DNA from 3 places in the Candidatus Manganitrophus noduliformans genome. Region 2 is predicted to be linked to each of the others. Evidence: riboswitches for the same ligand, from Rfam matches in the RefSeq annotation. Region 2 holds a riboswitch; each other region holds the start of a gene.
What was found. Region 2 has a riboswitch for cobalamin ahead of MNODULE_RS14435 (TonB-dependent receptor plug domain-containing protein). Riboswitches for the same ligand answer to the same signal wherever they lie in the genome.

Region 1: it holds a riboswitch for cobalamin, as region 2 does, so the genes downstream of both, MNODULE_RS22990 (carbohydrate porin) here and MNODULE_RS14435 (TonB-dependent receptor plug domain-containing protein) in region 2, are expected to answer to the same signal.
Region 3: it holds a riboswitch for cobalamin, as region 2 does, so the genes downstream of both, cobD (threonine-phosphate decarboxylase CobD) here and MNODULE_RS14435 (TonB-dependent receptor plug domain-containing protein) in region 2, are expected to answer to the same signal.

Annotation. Positions count from the first base shown of each region.
Region 1 covers NZ_VTOW01000008.1:68,627-78,798, reverse strand. The annotation lists gene MNODULE_RS22995 (YVTN family beta-propeller repeat protein) at 966-2,180, opposite strand; gene MNODULE_RS22990 (carbohydrate porin) at 2,213-3,544, opposite strand; cobalamin riboswitch at 3,579-3,755, opposite strand; gene MNODULE_RS22985 ((2Fe-2S) ferredoxin domain-containing protein) at 3,807-4,148, opposite strand; gene MNODULE_RS22980 (cobyrinic acid a,c-diamide synthase CobB) at 4,170-5,588, opposite strand; gene cobO (cob(I)yrinic acid a,c-diamide adenosyltransferase) at 5,609-6,133, opposite strand; gene cobM (precorrin-4 C(11)-methyltransferase) at 6,224-6,988, opposite strand; gene cobJ (precorrin-3B C(17)-methyltransferase) at 7,002-7,841, opposite strand; gene MNODULE_RS22960 (cobalt-precorrin 5A hydrolase) at 7,950-9,080, opposite strand; gene cobI (precorrin-2 C(20)-methyltransferase) at 9,071-9,787, opposite strand; gene cbiE (precorrin-6y C5,15-methyltransferase (decarboxylating) subunit CbiE) at 9,784-10,172, opposite strand, start outside.
Region 2 covers NZ_VTOW01000002.1:1,103,707-1,113,878, reverse strand. The annotation lists gene MNODULE_RS14455 (pyruvate dehydrogenase complex E1 component subunit beta) at 1-370, shown strand, start outside; gene MNODULE_RS14450 (dihydrolipoamide acetyltransferase family protein) at 411-1,643, shown strand; gene MNODULE_RS14445 (type IV pilus twitching motility protein PilT) at 1,779-2,867, shown strand; gene MNODULE_RS14440 (hypothetical protein) at 2,860-3,309, shown strand; cobalamin riboswitch at 3,368-3,567, shown strand; cobalamin riboswitch at 3,656-3,888, shown strand; gene MNODULE_RS14435 (TonB-dependent receptor plug domain-containing protein) at 3,912-5,771, shown strand; gene cobU (bifunctional adenosylcobinamide kinase/adenosylcobinamide-phosphate guanylyltransferase) at 5,773-6,357, shown strand; gene cobT (nicotinate-nucleotide--dimethylbenzimidazole phosphoribosyltransferase) at 6,323-7,387, shown strand; gene cobS (adenosylcobinamide-GDP ribazoletransferase) at 7,384-8,115, shown strand; gene MNODULE_RS14415 (cob(I)yrinic acid a,c-diamide adenosyltransferase) at 8,243-8,806, shown strand; gene MNODULE_RS14410 (adenine nucleotide alpha hydrolase) at 8,825-9,505, shown strand; gene MNODULE_RS14405 (ABC transporter substrate-binding protein) at 9,502-10,172, shown strand, end outside.
Region 3 covers NZ_VTOW01000008.1:54,539-64,710, reverse strand. The annotation lists gene bluB (5,6-dimethylbenzimidazole synthase) at 1-229, opposite strand, end outside; gene cbiB (adenosylcobinamide-phosphate synthase CbiB) at 219-1,169, opposite strand; gene MNODULE_RS22920 (cobyric acid synthase) at 1,172-2,752, opposite strand; gene MNODULE_RS22915 (GHMP family kinase ATP-binding protein) at 2,749-3,621, opposite strand; gene cobD (threonine-phosphate decarboxylase CobD) at 3,618-4,682, opposite strand; cobalamin riboswitch at 4,884-5,082, opposite strand; gene MNODULE_RS22905 (ArsR/SmtB family transcription factor) at 5,406-5,750, opposite strand; gene MNODULE_RS22900 (rhodanese-like domain-containing protein) at 5,851-6,414, shown strand; gene MNODULE_RS22895 (sulfite exporter TauE/SafE family protein) at 6,439-7,203, shown strand; gene MNODULE_RS22890 (MBL fold metallo-hydrolase) at 7,222-8,604, shown strand; gene MNODULE_RS22885 (DUF302 domain-containing protein) at 8,652-9,050, shown strand; gene MNODULE_RS22880 (hypothetical protein) at 9,668-9,808, opposite strand; gene MNODULE_RS25585 (ferritin-like domain-containing protein) at 9,888-10,064, opposite strand; partial or broken gene MNODULE_RS22870 (transposase) at 10,137-10,172, shown strand, end outside.

The DNA of each region.
Region 1 (10,172 bases), on a different contig from region 2:
TATAGCCAACATGGGTAGACTTCCTGAGTAGGCGGTTTTCTGAGACGTGTCCTCAACGGAAATTCGAGATTTATGGGAGGCAATCTCTGGCCGGGCGACTCATTGCGAAATATTCCCAGAGGACCGCACCTGAATACAATCTAGTACAGATTAAATGATAAAACAAGAGGGAAATTTCCAAGTATCAAGTTCCGAATAGGAATATTCCGATTTTCATTGATGAGAACGAAATTCCTTTTCCCCTTCTGGCCAAAATCAAAGTCCCTCCACCAACTATCCGCCGGTCCGCCCAAAACCTGCTCTTCTTGGCGGGACGTGGGCCAAAGGTCCGGGTAAACGGTCGACCTTTGTGGCACAACTGCAAGATTTCTGCTTTGTAAGGATATCGTCTGGCTTCTGAAGACCTACGATCTGCCGGCAGACATCTTAAATCGGAGATCATTAAAAGTTCTCAGGGGCCGATCCGATGCGCACGATGGAAACTTCAGCTTTACCTTTAAGATAAGCGGTTAGCCACGCAATCGACAACTTCGACATTGGTCACTCTTCCTCCCGCCTACTTGAAAAAACTGTCATTAAGATTGACAAGTTATTTGTCAAGAATTTGACAGAGAAGGCCGATGCCATGATCGTTCGCTCATCGATCAACATGGTTCACAATTTGGTGCAAGGATGGAAAACAAGGAAATCTCAGAAGGACTCGCCTCCCTTGGCTGCGATGCTGTGCGGGGATACTGTTTCAACCGGCCGGTTCTGGGTAATAATGTGAACCGCCGGTTTAAAAGCTCCCCGAAGGGATAAGAACTTCAGGCCTCAAGCCGAAACCTGTCTATTCAGCAGGCATTCAGGTTCCTTATGCCTCCATGGATTAGGGGCTCATGAGGAATTCTTATGTGCCCTATCGTTCTCCAGAACTATCTGAGAAAGCCCAGATCCTTGTGTGTATCCAGCCCCAGAATAATTTTTTAATGGCAGTAGTTCGGGCTCGCCGCCCCCAGAATGATGACCCCCCATGGAAAACGTCCGACATTGGGAATGCGTTTTACCTGATCCGTGTTTGAATCGATGACATACACCGAGTCGTCGGTTGAAGAGGCGACATACACCTTCAATCCGTCGACCGTGGTCGCGCCCGTCTCAAGAGCCAGGTTCGCACCCAGCTTTAACCGGTTGACCCTCTTGAAGGTCGCCATATCGTAGACGAAGACGGCACCTTCCGCCCCGCTGATGACATAGGCCTTTTTCCCTCCTTGCGTGAAATTGACGCCGGTCATGCCCGCTCCTCCTTGGAGCGTCGTCACGACTTCTTGTGACTTCACATCAATGACGGAGATCGTTTGATCTCCATTGTTCGGGACCATCATGAAGCGTCCGTCCGGAGAGGAATACGCCCGCCAGGGGGCCTCGCCGACCTTCAGTGTTTTGATGACCCGATCGGTTTCGGTATCGATAATCCCAACCACGCCGGCATCCCCGTCGGCCGCATAGATAAAACGGCCATCGATCGTCGGCGTGGGATTAGCGATTCCTTTCAACTCGCTTTGATACCGCTCCGGGTCCCGAATCGCGGCGCGGTGGACATTACCGATCGCAAGCCTTTTCGCCAGCTGCTGCGACGGAATCTCAACGCTTCTCACCTCGTGCGCGCCGAAATTGGAGACATAGACCTTATTGTCTCCGGGCAGCACGCTGAAGCCGTGCGGCTCAAAAAAATCTTTCAACCGCCGGACCTCTTTTCCCTCTTTCAGATCGATCACCGAAACGGTCGAATCTTCCATATTTCCGACATAAGCGAATCGATCATCCATTGTAATCGCAAAATGTTCCGGCGCCTGGCCGGTCTCGATCGTTCGCTCAATCGCCTCTGTCGCCAGATCGACAACAAGGAAACGGTCCCTGCCGGTCGCGGAGACCAGGAGCTTCTTTCCGTTGTGGCTCAGCATCGCCATATGAGGATTGGCATATTTGCCCAGGGCAATCCGGCGGACGACCTGGTCGGTCTGTGTGTCGATGACGGCAATATCGCTGGAATCGCGGTTGGCCACGAAGACGAGCGTCTTCGGATCGTACGAGGCGAGATCGAGTGGTGCATTTTTTTGCTCATCGGCCCAGGCTCGGGAAAAACCGGAAAAGAGAATAAGAATAGAACCGATCAGGATCCAAAAACATTTTTTCAACATGAGCTTTCCTCCCATTTTATGAATGAGCCACGTTAGAAGTTGACGGTCGTCCGGACGCCGGGAATAAAGATGTTTTCGTTTTCATCGCCGGTCATGCCGTTTGTTCCGGAAATAAGCCACTGCAAATCGAGCGAGACCCAGAGCCGGTCTGTGAGAATGTGATGATAGTACCCCTCGGCGATATTTTCAGACTGGTCTGCCTCGACTTCCCGGCTGAAGGCGACACCCACTTGGTCTCTCGTCGATGCCTTGAAAGGGGAAGGGGTCTGAAACCCGGCCGACCAGGCGTATGCTTTTTGATTCTCACCTTCGGTTCGGCCGATCCCCGCCCGGGCAAAGAGGGTGAGGCGCACGGTGATTTGTTGATCGAGGCTGAATCCCACACCCCACGTCTTCTTCTCAAGCGCCTCCGAGACTCTTCCAACGCGTCCCCACAACCGGTAATTCCCTTCCCTAGCAAAAAGAAGGTGACTATGGTAGTCGATCTCGACCACGGCATAGACCTTCTCTGTGATGGTAGAGGCCGTGTCATTGGGTGACTGAATACCGAGCGCCACCCCCATCTCTCCTCCGGTGTCGTACTGAATGGCCAAACCGGGACCATTCGGCGGCTGCCGGAGCAGGGGGTTGTTCACCAGCGCCGTATTCAGAAACTGGCTGGTCTCATCGTTGGCGACCGCGTTCCGGTCGAAGTAGTTGGTCAGATCGATCTTTCCGCCGACGATCCTCAACCGGTCATCCAGGAGTTTAAAATGAAGCCACACCTCCCGTACCTTTACATCGTCGGTCACCCCGAGTGTCTCCGCATCGGCATTCAATCGAGAGAGGCTTCCAAGGACCTCATCGGGGCCAGCCCCGCCGATCGATTCCAGATCGACAAAGAAGGTCGAAAAAACCGTCGGCCTTGAGAGGAAGAAAAGATCAACCGCGCCTGTGGAGAAAAGCTTGTCGTTCTCTTTGCTGTTTAAAACTTGTTGCAGGATCCCTCGGGCCGATCCGCCGACGGCCACCCGTTTGGCCTCGGCTTCTTCGAGCGCAGCCGCAATCCTCTCATCCAAAGATTCTCTCCTCGAGAAGGGAAGCTTTCTGAAGGTCATCCTCCCTTCGGGAATCGTGCCGTCAGGACAACGCCCCCCCGGAGGCGGGGTATCGTGGATCTCTCCATCCGGGCATAAATACTCTTCGACCTTTTTAATCGTTTCGACCCGGTCGAGTCTGTCGAGCCGCTCTTCAAGTGCTTTGACCCGTTCGCTTAATGAAGCGTTTGACACTTCTTCATCCTCCTGCCGGTCCGGATCTTCTGCCCAGGAAACCCCAACATTTATTGCCACAAATAAAACAAGCGTACCGATCCATCTCTTCATTTTTCCTCTCTCCTCTCCCCTCGGAGAGTTCCGAGCATAAAATGACCTTTCCATCGGTCTCCTGACTCTCGGATCGTCCTACTCTCTGCGCCTTCCCATCCTTCGGCATGCTCAGGACAGTGGCATCGATGCAGATTTCGTCCCCGATTACAGTTGCGGGGCAGTGGCGGAGTTGCACCGCCTTCCCAAAATGGATGGGTCTAAAATATAATTCAGATCACGGTTTTCATCTCTCACCTCAATTGATTCGGCAGTCCTAACTTCACAATGAAGCCTGATAAAAAACATGCTCCTTCACCGGGTTTCCCTCTTTGACGTGCTCTTTTAGAATTCGATCCAATACCTCCGGGGTAACACCGTAATACCAGGTGCCGTCGGGATGAACCACCACGATCGGCCCCCCTTTGCAGACGGCAAAACAGCTGCAGCGGGTCCGCTTCACTCGAAATTCCCCCCCTTCCAGCCCATTCGCCGCCAGCTTCTCCCCAATCATCTTAAAGAGGCTCTCCGCTTCTCCCGAGGTGCAGCGGGGACCGGTGCAGACAAGCAGGTGTTTGTTGTAAGACTTGATCGACGGCTTCTCCGTTTTCAAAACGGGTTCCATGGGACCCTCCTTTTAATCGCGCTATTTTTTTGCTCCACTCGAACCGATCCGGCGTCGAAACGCCTCGCACAAAGAGATCCACCGCTCCGGGATGTTCGGATTCGAAGCGAAATGCAGATGAACATAACTGGCCAAGAGGTGATCACAATAAAACCCTTCCTCTCTCCCCTCGGAAGATTCTCCCCCCCGGAAAAGACGATAGGGTCTCTTCAATCCATTCACCGAATCAGGAGAGGGGCTTTCTATCCACTCCGAATAGTGGAACTCATGCCCCCTCGCCTTCCCTCCCTTTTCTAAAAGAAGGGACGGCTCCTGCGCTTCGATTGCGCGATATCCCAACGCCTTTAATTTCTTTCCCATCCGGACCTGCCCCGGCAGAAGCCCGACCATCGGGAAGGCGCCTCCCTCGGCCGTTTCGATCCGGTTTGCCAAATACATTAGGCCGCCGCATTCGGCATAGATCGGGCCGCCCCCGATTGCAAATCTCCGGATCGACGCGAGCATCGACTCATTCTTCGACAACCGCTCTGCATACACCTCCGGGTATCCTCCGCCGAAATAAAGTCCGTCCAGATCGGCCGGAATCTCCACCTCATTGAGCGGAGAGAAGAAGAGTAGCTCGGCACCGGCCCCCTCCAGCAAATCGAAGTTATCCTGATAATAAAAATGAAAAGCCGCATCCAGGGCGGTCCCGATTCTGCACCGCGCCGGTTTATTTTCCCCTCGAACGGAGCGGAAAGGGACCGCCGCTTCTACCGAATATTCCATTTTTACGATCTGATTGAGATCCAAAAATGTCTCGGCCATCTCCGCCAGACGCTCGCGGATGGAAGGACTAAGGCTCTCCGCCGCGCGGACGAGGCCGAGGTGACGCTCGGGGAGAGCGATCCCCTCCTCTTTTGGAAATCCGCCCAAGACCGGAACCGCGCAGGCCGACTCGACCGCCTCCCTTAAAATATCAAGATGATTCTTGCTTCCGATCCGATTGAAGATGACGCCTGAAATCTTCAATTCCGGATCGAGGGCCTGGCAGCCGCGCACGAGCGCCGCCGCCGTTCGGGCCAGCCCCCCCGCATCGATCACCAGGATCACCGGCATGGAGAGCCACTTCGCAATCTGAGCGGAGCTCCCCTCCTCCGATCGGCCTCGGAGCCCATCAAATAATCCCATCACCCCTTCGATGACCGAGAGATCGGCGTCGTCCGATGCGCGCGCGAAACTTTTCAGAACCTCCGAACGCCCCATCATCCAGCCGTCCAGATTCCTGGAGGGGCGCCCCGTCGCCACCCGATGAAAGGTCGGGTCGAGGTAGTCCGGCCCGACTTTAAATGCCTGCACCTTCATGCCTCTCCGGATCAGCGCTTCCAGAAGGGCGAGGGTCACCGTTGTTTTTCCAACGCCGCTATGGGTTCCGGCGATCAGGAATCCGCTTCTTTTCATCAAAACATTTCAAGGTTCCCTTAAAACTCAATCCCCTTCTGGGCCTTGATTCCTTTCTTGAATGGATGTTTGATCTCCCGCATCTCCGTGACCAGATCGGCGATCTCGATCAATTGCTCATCGGCGTCCCGGCCGGTCAGGAAAACATGGAGCGCCGGCGGTTTCGTCGTGAGAAACGCAACGACCTTTGCGACTTCGAGATAGTTGTAGCGGATGACGTAATTGATTTCGTCGAAAATGATCATCTGATAGTTTCCGGTGAGCGCCTCTTTCACCCCGAACTCCCACGCTTCTTGCGCTTTCTGTCGGTCCCGTTCTGGATTTTTGGTGTCCCAGGTGAAGCCCTCTCCCATCGGGAGAATCTGAAATTGATCGCCGAATTTCTTCGCAGAATCGAGCTCCCCGTAATGCCAACTCCCCTTGATAAACTGAACCACCAGGATCTTCCAGCCGTAGCCGAGCGCTCGGAAAGCGGTCCCGAGGGCGGCCGTGGTTTTCCCCTTGCCTGCGCCGGTATGGATCATGATCAGTCCCTTGGTCGGCATGTGTGCTCCATCCTTGACTACATGTGGGGCCGGCGCTAAAACCTGCCTTTGATTTTAGATATTCTCCTTCGGTACGCCATCCCCCACACCCTACTCCGACGCTTTCCGGTACCCATGGCTGAACGTCGCATCGTAAAGCCGGGAGCGGGTCCCTTCCGAGGCGAGGAATTCACCGACATAGATCAGGGCGGTCTTGGTGATCTGATTCTCTTTGATCAAGTCGTGAAGATCGCTCAACCGGCCCCGGACAATCTTCTCATCCTCCCAACTTGCCCGGTAGACAATCGCCACCGGCGTCTCGGCCGGATAAACCGACAAGAGCTCTCTCTCGATCTTGCCGGCGAGATGGACGCTTAAAAAGATCACCATCGTCGATCGATGCCGGGCCAGCTCGACCAGCTTCTCCAGATCGGGCATCGGGGTTCGTCCCTCGCAGCGAGTCAAAATCACTGTCTGGCTCACCTCCGGCACCGTCAGCTCTCTTTTAAGGGAAGCCGCGCCGGCCAGAAACGAGCTCACCCCTGGGACAACTTCGAATTCTAAGCCTGCCTTGAGAACCGGCTCAGTCATCTCCCCCATTGCTCCGAAGAGGGAGGGATCGCCGCTCGCCAGCCGGACCACCTTCTTCCCTGTCCGGGCCGCCTCAATGAGGATTCGGACGATCTCTTCCAGGATCATTCCGGCGCTGTCGTAAAGGACCGCATTGGGACGGGCGAATTGAAGAACGACCGGGTTCACCAGAGATCCCGCATAAAGAATCAGGTCGGCCTCCTGCAGCAGCCGCATCCCCTTCACCGTCAACAGTTCAGGATCACCCGGCCCCGCGCCGACGAGATAGATTTTGCCTGGAGTCATCACCGCTTTTCCTTCATGCTTTGAAATCGGGCGGCCGGTTCAACGACCTCCCCGGCCGGTCAATCCCTTTGTGGAGAATCTCTCCCGACTCCAGATCGTATTTTCCGGAATAGCCTCGCGGCGTCACGAGAAAATCGAGATATCGGAACGTTGATGCGTTCCCGATCAGAATCGTCGTCAGCATTCCCACCTCTGCCTCCGCCATGCGGTCCAGCGTCGTCAGAACGATCCGCTCTCCCTCGCGATAGGCGCTCTTGACGACCGCCACCGGGGTGTCGGGAACCTTATACTGAAGCAAAATTTCCTGAGCCCTTTTGAGCTGCCAGTCCCGCCGCTTGCTCTGCGGATTGTAGAGGGCGATCACAAAATCTCCCTCCCCGGCCGCATGGAGCCGCTTCTCGATGACGGCCCAGGGAGTGAGCAAATCGCTTAAGCTCACCGCGGCGAAGTCGTGCGTCAGCGGCGCGCCGACGAGGGAGGCGACGGCGGAGAGGGCCGTGATGCCGGGAATCACCTCGACCGAGAAATCGCCCCCCGGCTTCCAGCCGATCTCGGAGAGGATCTCGAAGATCAGCCCTGCCATCCCATAGATCCCGACGTCCCCGCTGGAGACGATCGCGACCCGCTCTCCTTTCTGCGCCCGATCGACGGCGACACGGGCCCGGTCGATCTCCTCTGTCATCCCGGTTGCGACGATCTCTTTTCCTTCCAGAAGATCGGCGACCAGGTCGATATACGTTCGATATCCGACCACCACGTCGGCCCGGCCAATCACTTCCCGCGCCCGAAACGTCAGATGGTTGAAGTGTCCCGGTCCGAACCCCACCAGGTAGAGCTCCCCTTTTTTATCCATCGACCCACTCCCTTTGTATGTAGGGGCCTGTGCGGCAAAGGCGAAGCGACGTCCTCCAATGCCCCCACACCCCGCGTTCGCAGGGGCCAAGCCCAATGCTCGCTTTTCTCATGAAAAGACGACACGGGCCACGGCGAGTGTGGCCCGCTTCGCTTTGACCTTCGGGATCAACAACGCCGATGCGCCGCTCGATCTGAGCGCCGCGGCCTCCGAGACACTCGGCGTGCCGACCCACTTCTCGACCACGGCGGAGGGGGTCAGAATCCCCTCGACCTGCTGCAATTCCTCCTTGGAAAAGGCTACCAACTTCCAGCCGTTTTTCTCGCAGAGCTGAAGGAAGGCCGGCTCGTCCGATTTCTGATCGAGCGTGGCAAGCGCCCGGACCGACGCCATCGAGAGACCATTCTTCTCCAGCGTCGTCCCGATCAATTCTTCGATCTCTTCAATCGGCGTCCCCCGGTCGCACCCCATCCCAAGATCGAGGCTCTTGGGACGGTAGAGGACGGTCCGGTCCTGCATTTGTCCCGGAAAGGAACTCCGGCTTCGGTCGGTTACGATCAGATAGGCCCCATACCGCTTGCCAAATCCCTCCTTCGCCACGGGTGGCCGCCCTATTTCCTGGGCCATCAGCGCCTCCAAAGAGGTGAAACATTCGATATTGGGGGGAAGCGGGGTCGGCCGGGTCCACCAGCTCTTCTCTCCCGTCTCTTGAAGAAAGGCGACCGGCTCCTCGTTCACCACGCTGGCCGAAACCCGGGTGACATGCTCCTCCCCTTCCAGGATCCATCCCAGTTCCCAGCCGAGGATATCGACCGGGATCGTCTTCCCCACGTCCGACGCCGTCGTGATCACCGGCGCGGCCCCCAGCGCCTTGGCTACCGTTTCGGTAAAGGCATTCGCTCCGCCGACATGACCCGAGAGGACGGAGATCACAAACTGCGCCCGATCATCGACGACCAGAACCGCCGGATCGACATGTTTGTCCTTCAGATGCGGCGCGATCAGCCGGACCACCGCCCCCAGAGAGACGAGGAAGACGATTTTGTCGTAGGCATGAAAGAACTCGCCGACATTCTTGCTCAGAGGTCCTTTCAGTGGGATGACCCCTTCTCCCGCCGCAGCGGCGAACTTCTCCGAAATGAGGAAGTCCGCCTCGGAGAAATGGTCTCGAAGCCGACGGGCGATCTCCATCCCCCCTTTGGTGATGGCGACGATCGCCAGATCTTTGCTCATCTGCATTCTCCCTTCCTCACGATCACCAGTGAAAGATAATTCAACCGCGTTTCGCGTAAAGTGCTCAGGTCGTAGACCAGCCGCTCCTCGGCGCTTCCGCAGCGCTCGACCATCACCGCCCGGTCGATCAGCTTCATCCGTTCAAGCAGCGCGATCAGTTTCGGAAGGACGCTGCTGACCTTGATGAAGACCACCGTGTCGAATCGATCAAGCGCCTCCTCGAGATAGTCATCTTCATAGGTCGCCGGGAGGACCGCCATCCGCTCATCGGCCATCGCCAGCGGAACCCCCGCCCGGACCGAGGCGGCCATGACCGAAGAGATCCCCGGAATCACCTCGATCGCCACCTCGGGATGAAGCTGCCGCATCAGATCGTAGAGGTAGACGAAGGTGCTGTAGAAGAAAGGATCTCCCTCGGTGATGAAGGCGACCTCCCGCCCGGCGGAGAGGTCGCCGTAAATCGCGGCGACCGATTCTTTCCAGATCGGAACCAATCGTTCCATCTCCCGCTCCATCGGGAAGAGAAGCCCCTTGAGTTCGGCCCGCTCTCCAACAAGTCCCTGCACGATCCGGAGCGCATAGCTTCCCGCCCCCGGCCGGCAAGCGGGGTAACAGATCACATCGACCGACCGGAGCCGATTGAGCGCTTTGATCGTCAGCAGCTCCGGATCGCCCGGCCCAACCCCGATGCCGTAGAATCTTCCCAGCTTCATCCTTCTCCTTTTCTTTTCGCGACGGCGATGGTAATCGGATTGAGCGCCTCGTACCGCACCATCTCCAGGATCGGTTTGGATCGGGAAACCTGGACCAGGGTATAGGTGACCTCCCACGGAACCTCTTTAAAGAAGTGACTGAAGTGGTGGAGATTTTCCATCGTGATCAGGTTCGCTACGATTCGCCCTCGGGGCTTAAGCCGCGCGGTACAGAGGGAGAGGATCTCCGCCATCTCTCCGCCCGATCCTCCAATGAAAACCGCATCGGGATCTGGAAAGTGCTCCAACCCCGCCGGCGCCTGCTCGCAGACCGCGGTGATATTTTTAATTCCAAACCGGCGCATGTTCCGATCGATCAGCTCGAAATCCTCCCGGTTCTTCTCGA
Region 2 (10,172 bases):
AGATCTGACCCTCATCACCTGGGGGGCGATGCTCCATCCGACGTTGAAGGCGGCCGATCGGATGGCGGAAAAAGGGGTGGAGGCGGAGGTGATCGATCTGAGGACCCTCTCGCCGCTCGATTCGGCGACGATCATTCGATCGGTCGAGAAGACCGGACGCGCCGTCATCATTCATGAAGCCCCAAAAACCTGCGGGCTCGGCGCGGAGATTGCCGCCCGTCTCTGTGAGGAGGCGCTTCTCTCACTCGAAGCCCCCGTGGCGCGTGTGACCGGGTTCGACACGCCGATTCCCCTTCCAAAGAATGAGAAGTATTATCTTCCCGATGTCGATCAGATCGTTGAAGCGGCCGAACAGGCCGTCGGATTCTGACGTTGCTCGTAATTACCGAAAACAAATCAGGGATGAATCGATGAGAAAAGAATTTAAATTCCCCGACGTCGGCGAAGGGATTGCCGAGGGAGAACTGGTCAAGTGGCTTGTCTCTCAGGGCGAATCTGTCAAAGAGGACCAGCCGCTGGTGGAGGTGGAGACCGACAAAGCGGTCGTGACCCTTCCCTCGCCTTATACCGGGAAGGTGATCGAGCTGCGCGGCAAGCCGGGAGAGGTGATCCAGGTCGGATCGGTCCTGGTGGCGGTGGAGACGGAGGAAGCTTCCGCCGCGAAGACGACGGAGAAAAAACCGACCGCGGAAATAAAAAAAGAAGAGACCCGAAAAGATGCCGGCTCGGTCGTCGGGCGACTGGGGCAAGAGGAAGAAGAGTTTAAAGTGCGGGCGATTCCCTCGGTCCGGGCGCGGGCGAAGGAGCTGGGGGTCGATCTCTCGAAGGTGCGGGGAACCGGCCCCAACGGGCGTCTCACGCGGGAGGACGTTGAACAGGCCGCGCAGCCCCGAAAGGAAGCCGCGCCGATTCAACCCCATGCTGAAACGGGACCGCTCGGTCCGGTGGAGCGAATTGCATTTCGGGGGGTTCGGCGAAGCGCCGCGCGGCGGGTGAGCGAGTCGTCCCAGAAGGTCGCCGCGGTCACCTTCACCGACGACGCCGATGTGACCGCGCTCGAAAATGTCCGCTCCAAGAAGAAAAACCTGGCTGAAGCGCGCGGCTTTAAACTGACCTATCTCCCCTTCATCATCAAGGCGGTGGTCGCCGGCCTTAAAGAATATCCCTACTTGAATGCGACCTTGGACGAAGAGAAAGAAGAGATCATTTTAAAAAAGTATTACAACATTGGGATTGCGGTCGACACGCCGGAAGGATTGATGGTCTTCGTCATCAAACGAGCCGATGAAAAAAGCGTGCTCGATCTTTCGAAAGAGATCTCGGTCCTCACAGAGAAGGCCTTCTCCAGAATGATCGATCTTTCCGATTTGAAGGGGGGGACCTTCACCCTCACCAACTATGGTGTGATCGGCGGCATTTACGGCACGCCGATCATCAACTATCCCGAGGTCGGTATACTCGGCCTCGGCAAAATCGAGGACAAAGTGGTCGCCCGGTCGGGTGAGATGGTGATCCGGAAGATCCTGCCGCTCTCCCTCACCTTTGATCATCGTGTGATCTACGGCGCCGAGGCGGCCCGGTTCATGAACACGGTCATTCAACATTTGGAAGATCCCGATTTGATGCTCATCGAAGGCAAGTAGGGGCGGGTTTCAAACCCGCCCTCCCTGTTTTTGATTCCCTCCCTAGGCCAAATCCATCCATTGTTCTCATCGACTTACAGATTTTTTATCCTATGGTAAACTTCCTTCCGTGCTTCTCAATGATTCGGAGTCCACATGCCTCAAATCGACGTCCTCTTTAAAGCGTTAAGAGAGAAAAAAGGGTCTGATCTACATCTCTCGCCGCAGAATCCCCCGATGATGCGGGCGGCGGGAGACTTGGTTCCGGTCACACCCGAGAAACTGACACATGAAGGAAACCAGAAACTTCTCTATGAAATCATGAGCGATCTCCATAAAGAGAAGTTCGAAACGACGCACGATATCGATTTCGCCTACGAAGTTCCGGAGTTGCAGGCCCGCTTCCGGGCCAATATTTTCCTGGGCCGGCTCGGGATGAGCGCCGTCTTCCGGATGATTCCCACCCAAATCTTGACAGTCGAGCAGCTGGGGCTTCCCGCCACCGTTTTAAAATTCGCCCAATTCAAGAAAGGGCTGGTCTTGGTGACCGGCGCGACCGGAAGCGGAAAGTCGACGACTCTCGCGGCGATCATCGACTATATCAATCGGACCAAAAAAGAGCATATCCTCACGGTGGAAGATCCGATCGAGTTCGTCCATACCAGCCAGGGGTGTCTGATCAATCAGCGGGAGGTCGGACGCGATACAAAATCGTTTGCCGCCGCGCTGAAAGCGGCCCTTCGGGAAGATCCGGATATTATCCTCGTCGGGGAGATGCGCGACCTGGAGACGATCGAGCTGGCGATTACGGCGGCCGAGACCGGCCACCTCGTCTTCGGAACGCTGCATACGAGCAGCGCAGCCAAGACGGTCGACCGGATCATCAACGTCTTTCCGACCAACCAGCAGGAGCAGATCCGGGCGATGTTGGCGGAATCGCTCAAAGGGGTGGTCGCTCAAAATCTTTTGAAGACGGTCGACGGCAAGCGATGCGCGGCGCTGGAGATTTTGCTCGTGAACACCGCCACCTCCAACCTGATCCGGGAAGCAAAGACGTTCCAGATCCCATCGGTCATCCAGACCGGAAAGGCCGAAGGGATGCAGCTGATGGATCAGGCCCTCCAGGCGCTGGTGGCCTCGAAGAAGGTATCGATTGAAGAGGCGCATAAATTTGCCACGAACAAAGCCCTCTTCCCTTTGTCGGGGCAGGGAGCGGCCCCTCAAGGAGCGGCACCCCGTGGATGAGCGAAAGATCGAAAAAGAGAACCGTCCGGTTTTGTTCGAACTCTCCGACGGGAGCGAGGTCGAAGGGGAAGTTTTTCTCCGGCTCTATGAGGCGCACCATGCGGGGCTTCAAAAGGTCGGGGATCTTTTGCACGAGGAGAAAAAGTTCATCCCCGTGAGGACGAAAGGGGGAACCCTCCTGATCAATCGGTCTCATATCGTCGTGGCGAAGGTCCCGGCGCAGCTGGAAAAAGACGACCTCATGACGTTGGGAAAAAAGAATTCCGTCTCTTTGAAGATGATCCGGGGCAATGAGATCGAGGGGGATGTTTTTGTCAACCTTCCCGAAGGATTCTGCCGGATGAAGGATTATCTGAATCAGCCGGTCCGTTTTTTCACCCTCATCCAGCCGGAATTCGTTGTCTATATTAATCAGGAATTTGTCCTCTCCGTCCACGACTAAGCCCCCGATCAATTTTTTTGTTGATTTCGTTCCGCCCCCCTGGTATAGATTACCCGTTCGATAAAGAACCCGTTCAGGTGATCCCGACGTCATGTCGGGATTGAAAAGGGAATCCCGTGTAAATCGGGAGCGGACCCGCCGCTGTTATGGGACGCGAAACCGACCAACACCACTCTCCGTATAAAATATCCGGGGGGGAAGGGGTCGGGAGTAAGATCGTCCCAGAGCCAGAAGACCTGCCTGAATGGAAAGCACTGCCTGTCTTCGATGGTCAAGACGGGGGGCGGACTCATTCCATCCCCTCCTTTCCATTCGAAAGGCGGGGATTTTTTTTGGACAGAATTTAAATCAAATAACCTGAAGGGTTGATCGGGAAAGCGGTGCAAAACCGCTGCTGCCCCGCAACTGTGACGGGAACGAAACCACAACGGCCACTGGGGTTTCGTTATTCGTGAATCGTGAATCGTAAATTCTTTTACGCTTAACGTTTAACTAATAACGAGTAACGATTTCCTCCCTGGGAAGGCGTGGGAGTAGGTTGCCCTCAGCCAGGAGACCGGGCCTTTCAGGATCACATTTTACCTTTCGAAGGGAGAGGATAGATGACCCCGTTCCAATGGCGTATTGCGTTTTGCTCATTTCTCGTTCTGATTGCAGTCACCACCAATGTATCCGGCGCAGAAGAAACATCCCCTGAAGAGATTCCCACCTTTCCGCCGGTTTTTGTCACGGCCACCCAAACGGAGGTTCCGTTGAAAGAGACCGCCGCTTCCGTTACCCTCATCGACGAAAAGACGATCGAAGAGAAACATCTCACCACCGTCGAGGAAGCACTGCGTGAAGTGCCGGGTCTGACGGTGGTACAGCAGGGCGGGCCAGGAGCGACAAGCTCGGTGTTTTTGCGCGGAACGGAGTCCAATCATACGCTTGTCCTGATCGATGGCGTTCCGGTCAATAGCCCCACCACGGGTGCGTTCGATTTTGCGGATCTTACCGTGGAGAATATCGAACGGATTGAGGTGATCCGCGGTCCGCAGAGTACACTATACGGATCGGACGCCCTCGGCGGGGTCATTCAGATCTTTACAAAAAAAGGAGAGGGCCCTCCGTCAGGCTTTCTCTCGCTGGAGGCAGGAGCGTATCGTACTTTTCGGGAGGCGGCGGGGTTAAACGGGTCAACAGAGCGGGTCGATTACTCCCTCTCGGCGTCGCGGTTTGACACCCGAGGATTCTCCCGGGCGAATGAACTCGCTGGAAATCGCGAGGACGACGGATATGAGAATACTGCTTTTTCCGCGCGGCTAGGGACCGATCTTTCAGAGAAGACGCGGCTTGAATGGACGGGGCGTTATACCAACTCGGAGAGCGAGCTGGACGGTTGTGATCCGGACACTTTTTTCTGCCCGGTCGACGTTCGGAATCTGGTCCTGGATCATCGGCAATGGGTCACTACGCTCGGCATGAAGACCGCCGTCATTGAGGAATGGGATCAGCATCTGAGGGTCGGCTTCAACGAGGATGATACAACATTCGATGGTTCTGAAATCGACACCTCAAGAAAATGGTTGGATTGGCGGCATGACCTCCGCCTCGGCCGCCGCAACCTCTTGACCGTCGGCTACGAGTATGAGTCGCAGAACGGCAAGTTTGGCGATGGCGTTGACGAAACCACGGTCAATCATGCCGGTTATGGTTTCTATCAACTTCGCCAGTTGCCTTTTATTTTGAACTTCGGTCTCCGTTATGACGGCAATAACCGATATGGAGGCGAAACGACTTACAAAGTCGAGACCGCTTATCTCATGGAGTCGACGGCCACAAAGCTTCGAGCGGCGTACGGAACCGGATTTCACGGTCCGACGCTTAATGATCTCTTCTTTCCTAATTTTGGCAATCCCAATCTTGAACCGGAGAAGAGCGAGAGTTTTGAAGCGGGGGTCGAACAGTCGCTCTGGAGCGAGCAAGTGCAGGTGGGTGTAACCTATTTCCAGAATCGGATTGAAGACCTGATCGTCTTTGTTTTTAACCCGGATACCTTTGTGGGAAGACCGGAGAATGTGGCGAGGGCGAAGATCACCGGGTGGGAATTCGAGGTCTCGGCGAGACCATTGGAACAGGCCGCCCTTTCGGCAAGCTACACCTTTATGAATACAAAGGATGAAGGGACAGGGGACGAGCTGGTACGGCGACCCCGTCATCAGGCGAGTGGAAGCCTCTCCATCCAACCGGCCAATCCCCTTCGTTTGGTTCTCCAGGTCCGCTATGTTGGGAAGCGATTTGACGTAGGCAATGTTGAAATGGACGACTACACCGTCGTCGACCTCTCCGGGACTTACGCCCTCCACCGGAACGTTGCGCTCTTTGCACGAGTCGAGAACCTCTTTGATCGGGAGTACGAAGAGGTGACCGGCTATGGGACGGCGGGGTTCTCCGGCTATGGCGGCGTAAAGGTAACATTCTAGCATGGAGCGAAAAGATCTCAGCAAAAGTCGTCTGATCCTCATCCTCGGCGGCGCGCGCTCCGGCAAGAGCCGGTTTGCATTGGAGCGAGGGGAAACCTTGGGTGAGGAGAAGATCTTCATCGCCACGGCGCGACCGTCCGATGCGGAGATGGCGCGGCGGATCGAGCGGCATCGTCGCGATCGGCCGGAGGTTTGGAAGACAATGGAGGAGCCGATACATCTTGCCGATCTGCTCCAGTCAATGCAAGGAAAAGGTGTGGCGGTCATCGACTGCCTTACCCTTTGGCTTTCCAACCTCTTGACGACGGTGGGGGAAGATGAGGAGAAGATTCTGAGCGAGATCGACCGGTTGGTCAGCGTGGCCCGATCGGTCAATCTCTCGATCGTTGCCGTATCGAACGAGGTCGGATTGGGAGTGGTCCCCACCGATCATTCCCTCTCCCGGCTCTTCCGGGATCTCTCCGGCCTTCTCCACCAGCGGTGGGCCGCCGAGGCCGATGAGGTTTACTGGATGATGGCGGGAATCGCCGTCCCGATTAAAAGGAAGCGTGATGAAAAGGTTGCAGTTGGTCATCGGCCGGATTAAACCGTTGGAAGAATCGGGACGCATTCTTGCTCAGAAGCGTCTCAACAGTCTAACAAAGCCCCCCGGCAGCCTCGGCCGGTTGGAGGAGTTGGCAACCTGGTATATCCAGGTGACCGGAAAGATTCCTTCACCGCCGTTGAAGAAAGTCATTTGCGTCTTCGCCGGCGATCACGGGGTGGTGGAGGAGAAGGTCAGCGTCTATCCCCAGGCGGTCACGGCTCAGATGGTTTACAACTTCCTTCACGGGGGAGCGGCAATCTGCGTCCTCGCGAGGCAGGCGGGGGCCGACGTCCGTGTGATCGACATGGGGGTCGACCACCCCTTCGGGAAATTGCCGGGATTGATCGATCGAAAGATCGATCGGGGAACCCGGAACATGAGACTCGGGCGCGCTATGTCGCGCAGACAGGCGCTGTCGGCGATCGCCGTCGGATGCGAACTGGCGGAAGAAGAGGCCCGCCGCGGCACGAATCTCTTGGGGACCGGCGAGATGGGGATCGGCAACACCACCCCCAGCAGCGCCGTCACGGCGCTCTTGACCGGCTCGCCGGTGGAAGCGGTGACCGGACGGGGAACGGGAATCGACGAGCCGACCCTCCGTTTGAAGCGGACCGTTATTCAGGATGCACTCCGGGTCAATCGGCCGAATCCGGACGATCCGATCGACGTGCTGGCCAAGGTCGGCGGGTATGAGATTGCCGGGATCGTCGGTCTTCTCCTCGGGGCGGCGGCGCACCGGATTCCGGTTGTGGTTGATGGATTTATATCAACCGCCGCAGCCTTAGTCGCGGTGGCGCTTGCACCGGAGGTTAAGGAATATTTAGTCGCCGCCCATCGCTCGGCGGAGTCGGGCCACCGGATCGCATTGGACAAACTGGGGCTCGATCCGCTCTTGGATCTCAACATGCGGTTGGGTGAAGGGAGCGGCGCGGCATTGGGAATGGGCCTGGTGGAGAGCGCCGTCCGCATTCTCACCGAGATGGCGACTTTTGATGAGGCGGGCGTCTCCAGTCCGGAGCGGGAACGATGAGAAGCTTCTTCACCGCGATCGGCACCCTCACCATCGTCCCATGCCATCATTCAATGATCGCCACCGAGCGCGACCTCGGTCGCTCCGTCCTCTTCTTCCCGGTGGTGGGATTGGCGATCGGCGCTTTTTTGCTGGGGATGGTCCGTCTGCTCGAACCGGTTCTGGCTCCGGCGCCATTGGCGGCGCTCCTCCTGCTGGCCTTGGCCCTTTTGACCGGGGGACTCCATCTCGATGGATTGGCCGACCTCTGCGACGGCCTGGCCGCGGGCGGGGGCCGAGAGCGAATTCTCTCGGTGATGAAGGACCCACATATCGGCGCGTTCGGCGTCATCGGATTGGGGGTGGTCTTGATCTTGAAATATGCTCTCTTTGGTGAGATGATCCGTCGGGGGTGGCTGAGCGCTTTCCTCCTCATGGGGCTTCTCAGCCGATGGGCGATGGTCCTGGCGAGTTTTATCGGGAGGTATGCCCGAGAGAGCGGAACGGCGCAGCCGTTCATCGGACAGATCCACTGGCTCCCTTGCGCCGGCGCGACCGTGATCACCCTTGCAGGCACTTTTCTGATCTCAAAGGGAATCGGATTGATCGCAGCATCGCTCGTCTTTTTGTCGGTCTGGCTGTTCAATCGGTTTCTGGAATCAAGGATCGGCGGCTGGACGGGGGATACGCTGGGGGCGCTCTCCGAGATGGTGGAAGTGGGGGTGCTCCTCTTCATCAGCGCAGTTTAGATTAGCCGTCATTCCCGCGAAAGCGGGAATCCAGAAGCCATTGATTTAAATAAACTGGATTCCCGATTAAACATTTCGGGAATGACGGACAGAGAGCTTTTCAAGGAATGATGAAAGGAGTTCATTGATGCCGCGGATCACAAAAGTCTATACGCGAACCGGAGATGATGGAAGCACTGGGCTCGGCAGCAAGCGGCGGGTTCCGAAGGACTCCGCGCGGATTTCATCGTATGGCACGGTCGACGAGCTCAATTCCCACATCGGCGTCGCCATGGCGGCGGGGCTCGACACGGTATTGATGAAAGCCTTGTCCGGGATCCAGAACGATCTCTTCCACCTCGGCTCCGACCTCTGCATTCCGGAGGAAGATAAGGTGAAGATGAACGTGCCGAAGATCGAGCAGCGCCACATCGACGCCCTTGAGCAGTTGATGGACCGTCTTTCGGAAGCGCTCACCCCGCTTGAGAATTTCGTTCTTCCGGGCGGCGCGCCCGGCGCGGCGCAGCTTCATGTCGCCCGGACGGTCTGCCGCCGGGCGGAGCGGGAAGTGATCGCCCTCCGGCGGGCGGAGCCGGTCGGCCCCTTCACGGTCCCGTATCTCAATCGCCTCTCCGACGCTCTCTTCGTCATGGCGCGGTATGAGAACAAAAAGCGGGGGATCGCCGATCTGTTGTGGGACAGCCGGGCGTGAGCGAAAAAGGAAATTTATATGAAGAAAAAAACCTGGCTTTCCTGGAGCAGCGGCAAAGACAGCGCCTGGTCGCTCTATCGTCTTAGGCAGGAGCCCGATATCGAGGTGACCGGGTTGGTCACGACGGTGAATGAGCGACATCAACGGGTGGCGATGCACGCGGTCCGGTTGAGCTTGTTGCAAGCGCAGGCCGAGGCGGCGGGGGTTCCGCTTCACGTCGTGCCGATCCCTTCTCCTTGCAGCAACGAGGCGTATGAAGCGGCGATGCGCCGGCTCATTGAAGAAGCGAAGCAAGAGGGGGTGACGCAGATGGCTTTCGGAGATCTCTTCCTCGAAGACATCCGGGCGTACCGGGAGCAGCAGCTTTCCGGCACCGGGATCACACCGCTCTTCCCCCTCTGGCAGATCCCGACAGACCGGCTTGCCCAAGAGATGATCGCCGGCGGTCTGTCTGCCGTCATCACCTGCATCGATCCGCGGCATCTGGCGCCGACCTTCGCCGGGCGAACGTTCAACGCATCCTTTCTGGATGACCTCCCGAAAGAGGTCGATCCGTGCGGGGAGCGAGGAGAATTTCATAGCTTTGCGGTCGCGGGGCCGATGTTCCGCCATCCAATCTCCGTCACGGTCGGTGAGGTCGTCACGCGGGACGGGTTTGTCTTCGCCGATCTCTTACCGGCGGCGGAGGCGGTCCGATGAGGAGCGTCCGGCCCATCCTTTGGATTCTGGCGCTCTTTTTTCTTTTCGCCGATCACTCACCGGGGGTTGCGGCAGAGGAGACCGTTCCCCCCAGGAAACCGCAGCGGATCGTCTCGCTGACGCTCGGTACCGATGAGATCCTTTTCTCACTGGTCGATCCGAAGCGGATCGCGGCGGTAACCTATCTGGCGGCCGATCCGGGGATCTCCCATGTGGCCGAAGCGGCGAAAGGTGTGCCGAACAAAATCCGGGCGAACATGGAACAGGTGGTGGCGTTGCAGCCCGACCTGGTCTTCGTCGCGACCTACACCTCGATGGATGTCGTAAAGCAGTTGACCGAAGCGCGGCTTCCGGTGGTCAAGCTGGAGCTCTTTTCTTCTATTGAGGGGATCAAACAAAATATCCGGACCGTCGGCCGGGTGGTCGGCGAATCGCGGCGGGCGGAAGAGATTGTCGCCGAGATGGATCGGCGTTTGGATCGGATCGCCGCGCGGGCGGCGGCCGCCCCGCGGAAACCGCGGGTCCTCTTCTACACCCCGACCGGCGTCGTGGCCGGGAAAGAGACCACCTTCGATGAGATCGCCGCGTTGATTGGCGCGCGGAATCAAGCGGCGGAGGTCGGGTTGGTGGGACACCAGAAGTTGTCGGTCGAGCGGTTGATTCAGCT
Region 3 (10,172 bases), on a different contig from region 2:
TCACGACAAAGTTCCACGGCTGCATCAGCCCGACCGAACCGGCCTGATGGCCCGCGTTCAGAATACGGAGAAGGATTTCCTCCGGAATCGGATCGGGCAAAAACCGCCGGATATCCCTCCGCCGGTAAATCGCCTCGTAGACCCCCTGCTTCAGCGGGTCGGGGAAGGCATGGTTTCCGTTGCTACCTCCAACCATTCCCCCGAGGTCATGGTCGGTTTTATCCGGCAACAGTCCACCTCATCCATGAAAAGAGAAGGAACAGAATCAACGTCGTTATCGCCATCACCCCGATCGCTTTGACGATATCCCCCGGAGCGATCGGGCGGCGATCGAAACCGATCCAAGGAGAGGGGTAATGCCTTTCCCGGTACCAGTGCGGCCCCCCCAGCCGGACCCCGAGCAGCCCCGCCATCGCCGCCTCCGGAAGACCGGAGTTGGGGCTGTCATGTTTTCTCCCGTCCCGGAGGAGCGCGCGGTAGCCTCCGGGAATCGACCCTCCGAGAAAAATTCCGGCCAGCGGCATCATCCAGGCGGTGAGGCGCGCCGGCAGCAGGTTAAGAAGATCGTCGAACCGGGCCGAGGCCCATCCGATCTCGGTATAAGGGGCATGGCGGTAGCCGACCATCGAGTCGAGGGTGTTGGCCGCCCGGTAGGCGATCGCCGCCGACCCTCCGCCGAGAAAGGCGAAGAAGAGCGGCGCGGTCACCCCGTCGACCGTGTTCTCGGCGACACTTTCCACCGTCGCGCGGATCACCCCCTTTTCATCAAGCTGCGCCACATCCCGCCCCACCATCATCGACACCTTTGTCTTCGCCCCCTCCAGATTTCCCCCCCTCAGTTCCCGCCGCACCCGGAGCGCATGCACGGCGAGATCCCGCGGCGCCAGAGAAAAATAGATCAAGAGCGCCTGCACGACGACCCCCAGCGCCGGATCGATCTGCTCCGATGCGGAAGACAATCCCCGGCCGAGCGCATACACCCCAAGGACCATCGACGCGGCAAGAAAGACCCCGGCGAGCCTTTCATGACCCGGGAAGCGCCTTCTCAGAGTCTGTTCCCCCGCCTCGATCAGTCTCCCCATCCCCCGGACCGGATGCGGCATCCAACGCGGATCGCCCAGCAGGAGATCGAGAAGCAGCGCCAACGCGACTGCGCCGATGACCTCCACCGTCAGAGACCCGCCATTCGATGGTTTCCGTTGCCACCTCCAACCATTCCCAGAAGGTCATAGACAGCCGGCATATCGAGCTCCTTCCGGACGACCTCCGCAAGTCGCTGAATCATCGCTTCGATGTCATAGGTCGCCTGGATCTCCTTCAGCGGCGGCAGTCCCTTCCGCTCCCTCACCCGGTCGATGAACCATCGGCGGAAGGGATCGTCGTCGAAGAGACCGTGAAGATAGGTCCCCCAAACATGGCCCGTTTCATTCATCCAACCGAGCTGCATCGGCCCCCGAGGGGTGCTTCTTCCGATGCCGCCGGAGATCTGCACGAACGACGGATGGCAGGCGGCTGCTTCCGTCCTGCCATGATGGATCTCGTATCCGCGCAATTCCAAACCGCTGATCAGGTGGCGGGCCGCCACGAGCCGCAAGACTTTCTCCCGTTCCAAGACGGTTCTGATCGGAAGAAGGCCGAGCCCAAGGACCGGCGTCCGGTTCCCCTCAATCTGATGCGGGTCTTCAATTCGCTCTCCCAACATCTGGAGTCCCCCGCAAAGGCCGACCACCTCCCCCCCTCCGGAGACAAACTCCCGGAGCGCCCGATCGAAGTGATGTTGCCGCAGCAGATGCAGGTCCTCGGCGACATTCTTCGATCCGGGAAGAATCACGACATCAGGGGGCCGTCCCTCCTTCTCCAGCGCCTCACCCGGACGGAGGATCATCATCTCGACATCGGGTTCCACACAAAACGGATCGAGGTCGGTGAAGTTGCTCACCTTCGGAAGATCGATCACGGCGATCCGGCATAAGACCTCCGCCGCCCCCTTTTTTTTGAATCGGGGCATCCGGCCGCTCTTGAAGTCAACCGAATCTTCTTCCGGAAGGAGAAGCCGCTCCAGATAAGGAACCACCCCCACCACCGGCCTGCCGGTGATCGCTCGAATCTGATCTAAGCCGGGGGCCAGGATCGCGCGATCTCCGCGAAACTTGTTGAGGACAAATCCCTTGATCCGCGCCGCCTGATGGGGAGGCAGAAGCGCCACGGTTCCGACGAGGGAAGCGAAGACCCCGCCGGCATCGATGTCGCCGACCAAGAGGACGGAGGCGTCGGCCATCTCCGCCGCGGCCATGTTGACGATGTCGTGCGCCATCAGGTTAATCTCCGCCGGACTTCCCGCCCCTTCCAGAACGATGAGATCGACCCCCTCCGCGAGCGAGCGGTACGCCTCCTGAACCACCGGCCGGAGCGTCGGCTTCAATTCGTTATACTCGCTCCAGGTCATCAGCGGCATCGCCTTTCCCATCACCACCAACTGCGATTGGCGCTCGGTCGTCGGCTTAATCAGAATTGGGTTCATTCGGACATCCGGGTCGAGCCGGCAGGCCGCCGCCTGCAGCGCCTGGGCGCGGCTCATCTCCAGGCCGTCACGCGTCGCATAGGCGTTGAGCGCCATGTTCTGCGCCTTAAACGGCGCCACCCGGAAACCATCTTCCAGAAAAATCCGGCAGAGCGCCGTCGTCAGAATGCTCTTCCCGACATTCGACCCGGTCCCCTGAACCATCAGCGCGCGGGGTTGCCTCTTGCTCATTCGATCTCTCCTCCCCCCCGCCCCATTTCAATCCCTCCGCCCCGAAGCCGCAACGGATGGATCGGAAGCGGACGGCGAAGCAGGTCCCGGATTCGCCGCCGGACCGTTCCGAGCCGATAGGTTCCCCGTCGAAAGAGCATCCCGATCATCGATCCGCTGTGGGCGATGTTGACGCCGACCCCGCCGAGATCGAGGGTCATTTTGAGAATCGGCTCCAGATCGGGCTTTCGCAGCAGGTTCTGATGGGCCAAGGCACTTAACGTGGCCCCCTCTCCGATCTTCCGAACGCATCCCTCCCGCAGTCCCTCCTCGATCAGGCCAAACGCCGCCAGGACCGACCGCGTCTGCTCGCGCGCGATTCGCCGATGATCCCGCTGGTTGAAAGAAACGGTATCGACCGTCCCCTCAAATTCAATCGCGAGAATATCGACCGGAGGCGGCTCCCCGAGCGCCCGTCGAACCGTTCCGCGGTAATGATCAAACAAGGTGATTCCTTCAAAAAGGACCCCGTCGGTCGGCTCCACGGCGAGCGACAGGCGCGCTGTCTGATCGGGATCGATAAACGATCCCGTCGTCAGCTGGTATGCCGCGAGGGCCGCCGCGATATCGGCCGTGCTGCTGGCCATTCCCTTCCCGACCGGCAAGTCGGAGTAGAGAGAAAAAGCGTCTATCGTCTTCTTTCCAAACGAGGCTTGCGCAAGATGGAGCGCCTTCCGGACCTTCGGACCGAGTCGCCTCCGCTCCGATTCATTTTCCGGAGCGGCCCAGCTATAGCGGTTCACCGGACAGGAGACATGAAGGCGGACGCCGTCGATCGATCCTTGGGCCAACTCTCCGCAGCTTCCCGGAACGCGAACGAAAAAACTCACGGCATCCGCTCCTTCAAAAGCGCGATCAGTTTCCGGTTCTCGAATTCTCTCTTCACCGCCACCCTGAAGTACGACCGGCCGAGTCCGCGGAAGTTGCCGCAGCTCCGAATCAACACTTTTTCCCGGACCAACGACCGCCTCAGCGGCTCGACGCTTCGGCGGTCGGTCCGCCGGATCAGGAGGAAATTTGTTTCCGAAGGAATCGGCTCCAGGCCCCTGATCCGGCTTAACTCCTCAAAGAGCGATTTCTTCTCCCTCCGAAGACGCGTCCGGCTCTGTTCGACAAAGGCCTTCTCCCCGAGCAGCGACTCTCCCACGCGTAAGGCGCTCCCGTTCACGCTCCACGGCTCCTGAAAGCGGCGGAGTTTCTCAATGATCTTTTCAGAACCGACTGCGAATCCGAGTCTTAAGCCGGGGATGCTGAAGATTTTGGTAAAGGAACGAAGGACAATGACGTTTTTCGGAAGCGGCCGGCTTAGAAGGGAAGCATTCTCTTCATCGACGAAGTCGGCGTAGGCCTCATCGATGACAAAAAGAATCGAAGGATGCCGCTTGACCAGCCATGTCACGGCATCCGCGGAGAGACCGCTTCCAGTGGGATTGTTCGGGTTGCATAAGAAAACGAGGTCGATTTTGGATTGAACATGCGAGAGCGCTGAATTGAAATGATCGACCGTCGGGGATGGGGGCAGATGCGCAAATTGCATCCGGCAGCGTGCGGCTTGCGCCGCCGCTTCGTAATCCTGATAGGTCGGAGAGAAAATAAAGATAAAGCGAGGCGAGAGTGCTCTTGGAATTAAAAAGAGGAGCTCGGTCGAGCCGTTCCCGATCAAGATCCGATCTGTCGGCACCGAGAGAAGCGCACCGATCCGACGGCGCAGCCTTCTGCACTCCGGATCAGGATAGGTGGTGATCTGACGAAACGATTCTCGAAAAGTGCTCCAGACCTTCTTCGGAGGTCCGAAGGGATTGATGCTGGCGCTGAAATCGAGAATTTCCTCGGGCCGCCATCCGTACAAATCGCAGACCGAGGCGAGGTTGCCGCCATGACCGGTGTCCATGCGTCTTCTACTCCACGAGAGCGCGATGATGTCCGAAAGAGCGCGGAATTAAATTCCGCCTCCTCCGATGGACCCGTACCTGTCTGATCGATTGGCGTTGAGAATAAAGAGGGATGTCTTAAAAAGAAAATCCCCAGCTTCGGGATGGTAAAAGGCTGGGGATGAAAAGACCCACTCCTCCGTCTTGACCATCGAAGACAGATACGAGATAACATCCAGGCAGGTCTTCTGGCTTAGGGATCGTCCTACTCCTCACCCCTTCCCATCCTTCAAAATTCAGGACAGTGGTTTTTGGTGAGTTTCGTCCCCCATCACAGCGGCGGGTCCGCTCCCGATTCTCACGGGATTCTCTTTTCAATCCCGACATGACGTCGAGATCACCTGAACGGTTTTATTTCAACAACGGTCCGTTTATACCAGACCTGTTTGAGAAAAAGCAACAGAAAAATATATGGATGATCTTTCTTCCTGTTTAATAGAACTTGGGACTTCCTGTTTAATAGAACTTGGGACAATAGAGCCTACTCTCGCTCCTTTACACCGTTTTAAATAATACCTGATCGGATTGTCATAAGTTTTAACAAGCCTACTGCTGAACTCCTATCGCTGGAAAGTCGGCTTCAGCGCAATTTTGAATGATCAAAATCTCCGAACCGAACGACAGGGGTCCAAGGAGGGTCTTCATCAGAAAGTTTGTTCTGGCCTTCCAAATGAACACCCCGCTTAAAAACGCGAAGAAGAAAAAGCTTTGGCCTGTTGCTCAAATTGCTCGCGAAGCCGACCGCAAACCATTTGACACAGTTCGAATATGCTCACATCTGCAATGGAATAATAGACATGCAGCCCTTCCTTTCGCCGGCCCAACAGGCCCGCCTGGGTCAGCAGGTTAAGATGTTTGGAGACATTGGCCTGGGTCCCTTTTGTTAATTCGATCAGTTCAGTCACGGTTCTCTCTCTCTCTAGAAGCGCCCTCAGCAGCTTGAGCCGCATCGGCTCCCCCAAAATCCGAAACCGGGCTGCCACCAATTCCAACGCCTCATTCGAGAGGATGACCTGTTTCTGCTTCATTCTTTTCCTCCCATGATCGTACTTGACAAAAAATAGTATATAACTATATAATTATTTAGTCAACTCATCTTTTTAATCAAGCAAGAGGAGATGAAAACCGATGAATCGATCCTCTGAAATATCTGTCGGCCAACTTCACGACAAGATGGCGTCGAAGGAGCCTTTGAATCTGATCGACGTCCGGGAGTTTCCCGAATTCGCGGCGGGACGCCTTCCCGGGGCGCGGCTGATCCCGCTGAGGGAGATCGACCGGAGGGGGGCTGAAATCGACCCGACCCTCCCGACCTACGTCTTCTGCCGGACGGGGCGGAGATCGGCCGAGGCGCGGGAGAAGCTCCTATCGCTTGGATTCGGAGAGGTCCGAAACGTGGCGGGGGGGATCGTCGCGTGGCAGAAGGCCGGATATCTTTTAGAGAAAGAAGCGCGGGCGCCGTGGTCGCTGGAGCGGCAGGTCCGGGTGGCGGCGGGATCGCTTGTTCTGCTGGGGGCGCTCCTTGCCGTACTTGTTGAAGGCCGGTTGGTCTGGCTTTCCGCGTTTGTCGGAGCCGGTCTGGTTTTTGCCGGAGTGACCGATTTCTGCGGGATGTCGCTTCTTCTGGCGAGACTTCCCTGGAACCGTCCGTCCAATCGAGCCGACGGAAGGCTGGAATGTGTTCGCCATTGAGTCAGTTCTCAAAAGAGGAGTAGGATGGACGTCTATCTTCTGAGCGCCTTCGTTTTCAGCGGGCTGATCGGCCTCTCGCTCGGAATGATCGGCGGCGGGGGATCGATCATCATCCTGCCGGTGCTGGTTTATCTTGCCGGCATCGATCCTCTTTCGGCGGTCGGGATGTCGCTCGCCATCGTCGGCGCGACCAGCCTCGCGGGGGTGGTCTTTCATTATCTGAGGGGGAACGTTGATCTGAGGAAAGGGACGCTCTTCGGAGGGTTCGGGGCGGGCGGGGCCTATTTCGGCTCCGGGCTGACCCCCCTGGTGTCGGGGGAAAACTTGCTGCTGATCTTCGCTCTCTTGTTGGCGGCGGTCGCACTGGTCATGATGTTCAGAAAAAGTCCTCCCCGAATGGAGGGCTCCGGCGCGACCGATCTGAAAAAGACGGCCGCGGCCGGACTGCTGGTCGGCGTGCTGACCGGATTTCTCGGGGTCGGGGGGGGCTTCTTGATCGTCCCGGCGCTCGCTTTGTTCGGCGGGGTCGAGATCGGCGCGGCCATCGGCACATCGCTCCTGGTCATCGCGATCAACAGCGCCGCCGGCCTGATCGGACAGTTCCAGCACCACCCGCTCGATCTGAAGGTGACGGCGGTCTACGGCGTCATCGCCTGCACCGGGACCTGGATAGGGGCCCGCCTCGGAGAGGGGGCGTCTCCGGAGAGGCTGCAGAAGGGGTTTGCATGGTTCGCCATGGCGGTCGCCCTTTTTTTAATCTTCAAAAGTCAGGGGGCAATCATCAGATAACCAATTGGAGGAAGACCGATGTTGATGGAGCAGCTTTTTGTAGAGGGGATCGGACATTATTCTTACCTTTTAGGCTCCGATGAAACAGACGAAGCGATTGTGATCGATCCCGACCGCGATGTCGACCGGTACCTCGAAATCGCCCGGAGAAATCAGCTTCGGATCGCCCATATCTTCGAGACCCATCTTCACAACGACTACGTGTCGGGCGCGCGGGCGCTGGCCGAGCGGACGGGGGCAAGGGTCTACGCCCCGGCGGGGGCCCGGCTTGGGTTCGATCATCTCCCATTAAAAGACCGAGACTCGATCGACGTCGGGGAGCTTCGCTTCATCGCCCTGGAGACCCCGGGCCACACGCCGGAGCATGTCGCTTATCTGCTGGCCGACCGGTCCCGGAGCGACGCCCCGATGACCCTCTTCAGCGGCGGAGACCTTCTGGTCGGCGCGGTCGGCCGGCCCGACCTTCTCGGTCCTGATCTGGCCAAAACGCTCGCCCCCCAGCTCTACCGCAGCCTCAAGGAGAAAATCCTCAAAGAAGAAGATTACCTCGAGGTCTTCCCGACCCACGGCGCAGGCTCCTTCTGCGGGAGGAATATCAGCAGCAAGCGCTGCACCACCCTCGGCTTCGAGCGGCGCTTCAACGCCGCCCTCCAGCAGCCGACCGAGGCGGCCTTCGTCGATTATGTCTTGAAGGGAAATCCCGGCATCCCCGACTACTTCCGGCGGCTGCGGGAGACCAACCGGGCCGGCGAGGAGGAGATCCCCCTTTCTGCCATCGGACGGCCCCTCACCGTCGACGAGGCGGCCTCGTCGATCGACCGCGGAGCGGCGATGATCGATGCCCGCTCTTATTCCGCCTTCGGCGGGGGGCATCTCCCCGGCGCGGTCAACATCGGCCTCTCCGACAACTTCGTCACCTGGCTCGGCTGGCTGATTCCGCACGACCGTCCGATCCTCTTCGTTCTCGAAAAAGACTCGGACTATCCTGAAGTGGTCCGGCGGCTCTACCGGATCGGCCATGAACGGATTGAAGGCTACCTGCAGGGGGGGATGAAATCATGGCAGGATGCCGGGAGACCGATTTCGGCGATCCCGCAGCTTTCGATTGAGACATTGAAAGAGAAATGGGAAAAGAGAGAGATCGAAACCCTCATCGACGTCCGATTGGAGCAGGAATGGGAAGCCGGGCATATCGAGGGGGCAGTCCACCTCTTCTTGGGGGATCTCGAAAAGCGGATCAAAGAACTGCCCCCGTCGAAGTCGACGGCGGTGATCTGCGGCAGCGGGTACCGATCCAGCATTGCGGCGAGCTTTCTGAAGCGAAATGGCTTCGCCACGGTCTACAACATCGCGGGGGGGATGACCGCCTGGAAGAAGGCCGGCTACCCGACGGCGGCATGAAAGGAAGACTATCGAAACGAAAGCACTTTGGTATAAAGGAGGCTGCCATGAATCGACACGATTACGGAATACGAACGACCCTGAACGCCTCTTACGAAGAGGCGATCCCGAAGGTCACCGACGCCCTGAAGAAAGAGGGGTTCGGCGTCCTCACTGAAATCAATGTGAAGGAGACGATGAAGAAGAAGCTCGATAAGGAGTTCCCGAAGTACATCATCCTGGGAGCTTGCAATCCGCAGCTCGCCTATCAGGCGCTGACTTCGGAGACCGAGATCGGCCTCCTTCTGCCGTGCAACGTCATCGTCTATGAAAAAGAGGGAAAGACGGTCGTCTCGGCGCAGGATCCGGAGGCGGCGCTGTCGATCGTCGGAAACGACAACATCGCGCCGGTCGCCAAAGAGGCCAAAGAGCGGCTGGAACGGGTGATACGGTCGCTCGCGGCGTGAGAGGGGCTTCAGCCGCCTCGCAATATTCAAGGAAACCATGTCCATTCGACTAAGAACGCCGATCAAGCCAATTAAAACGATTCAGGGTTGATTCAATTGGGGTCCGGTGGAGATCACAACTCCGGGACCCCGGCCACCCTGCTTCATTTCTGGGGCCCTAAGCTGCCCAGCTTGCAAAGCGCAGATGTCGACCGTCAGGAAATGGACCGAGCAGTTTGAACCAAGGTGGCTTCGGATGGTCGGTATTCAACTGCCCCCTCACGCCGGAAGATAAAGAGAATCCGGCGGTCGAGCAGGCGGTGCGCACGCTTGACCTTCTACACCTGCGGCGCTTGACCAGGAGGGAAGGGTCGCTGCCGCCTACGAGAGGCCCTTTATTCCTTCGTGTTTTGTCTACGATCGCATCTCCATTTAAAACATCGCCACGCCGGATATCATGCGGAAGGGCCCACGAAGCGGGCATTCTATTGATTTACGGAAATTCCATCTGTTTATACGCTTTTTATCACAAACTCCTGGGGTGAACCCCTCTGTTGAGACAGTTTGGAATTAGCATCAACGCCCCATTGTTCAAGCTTATGAAATCCTTCTGCGCGATCTATTTATTTACACCACTTCTAAGAGTTCATCGTAGCGCCGGTAAACCCGTTTCCGGACCAGACGAGTTGGTTGAATTCTTTCGGCTGCAAACGGGTGGCGAAGGTTGCACGATCCTGATCTTCACCAAACCAACGACCGGTGATTCGAGGTTCTGGCATTCGATATCCGTCAGAACCTCGAATCCATAATCGGCGGTCTGGACAAGAAAGCCCTTTGTATCCTGATCCCAAAAAGCGTTTATCGCTGGCCGTGTAAAAAAACCCGCAGCATCCAGGCCATTTTCTCATGCTGCTCCATCAACCCGGTCAAAAAATCACTCGTCCCCATATCGTTATGCTTCTCGGCGCAAGTGGTGAGGTCATCCCTCAGAAACCGGATAACCGCTTCATGATCTCCCAGAAGATTGGAGATCATCTCGGAGGCTTCCGGATTTCCCGACTGCTCTTTGAGCCGGGTCTGGCTCATAAACTCGGCGAGCGTCCCGTGATCGCCCAGTTATACAAGTGTCGCTGGCAGGTCGAG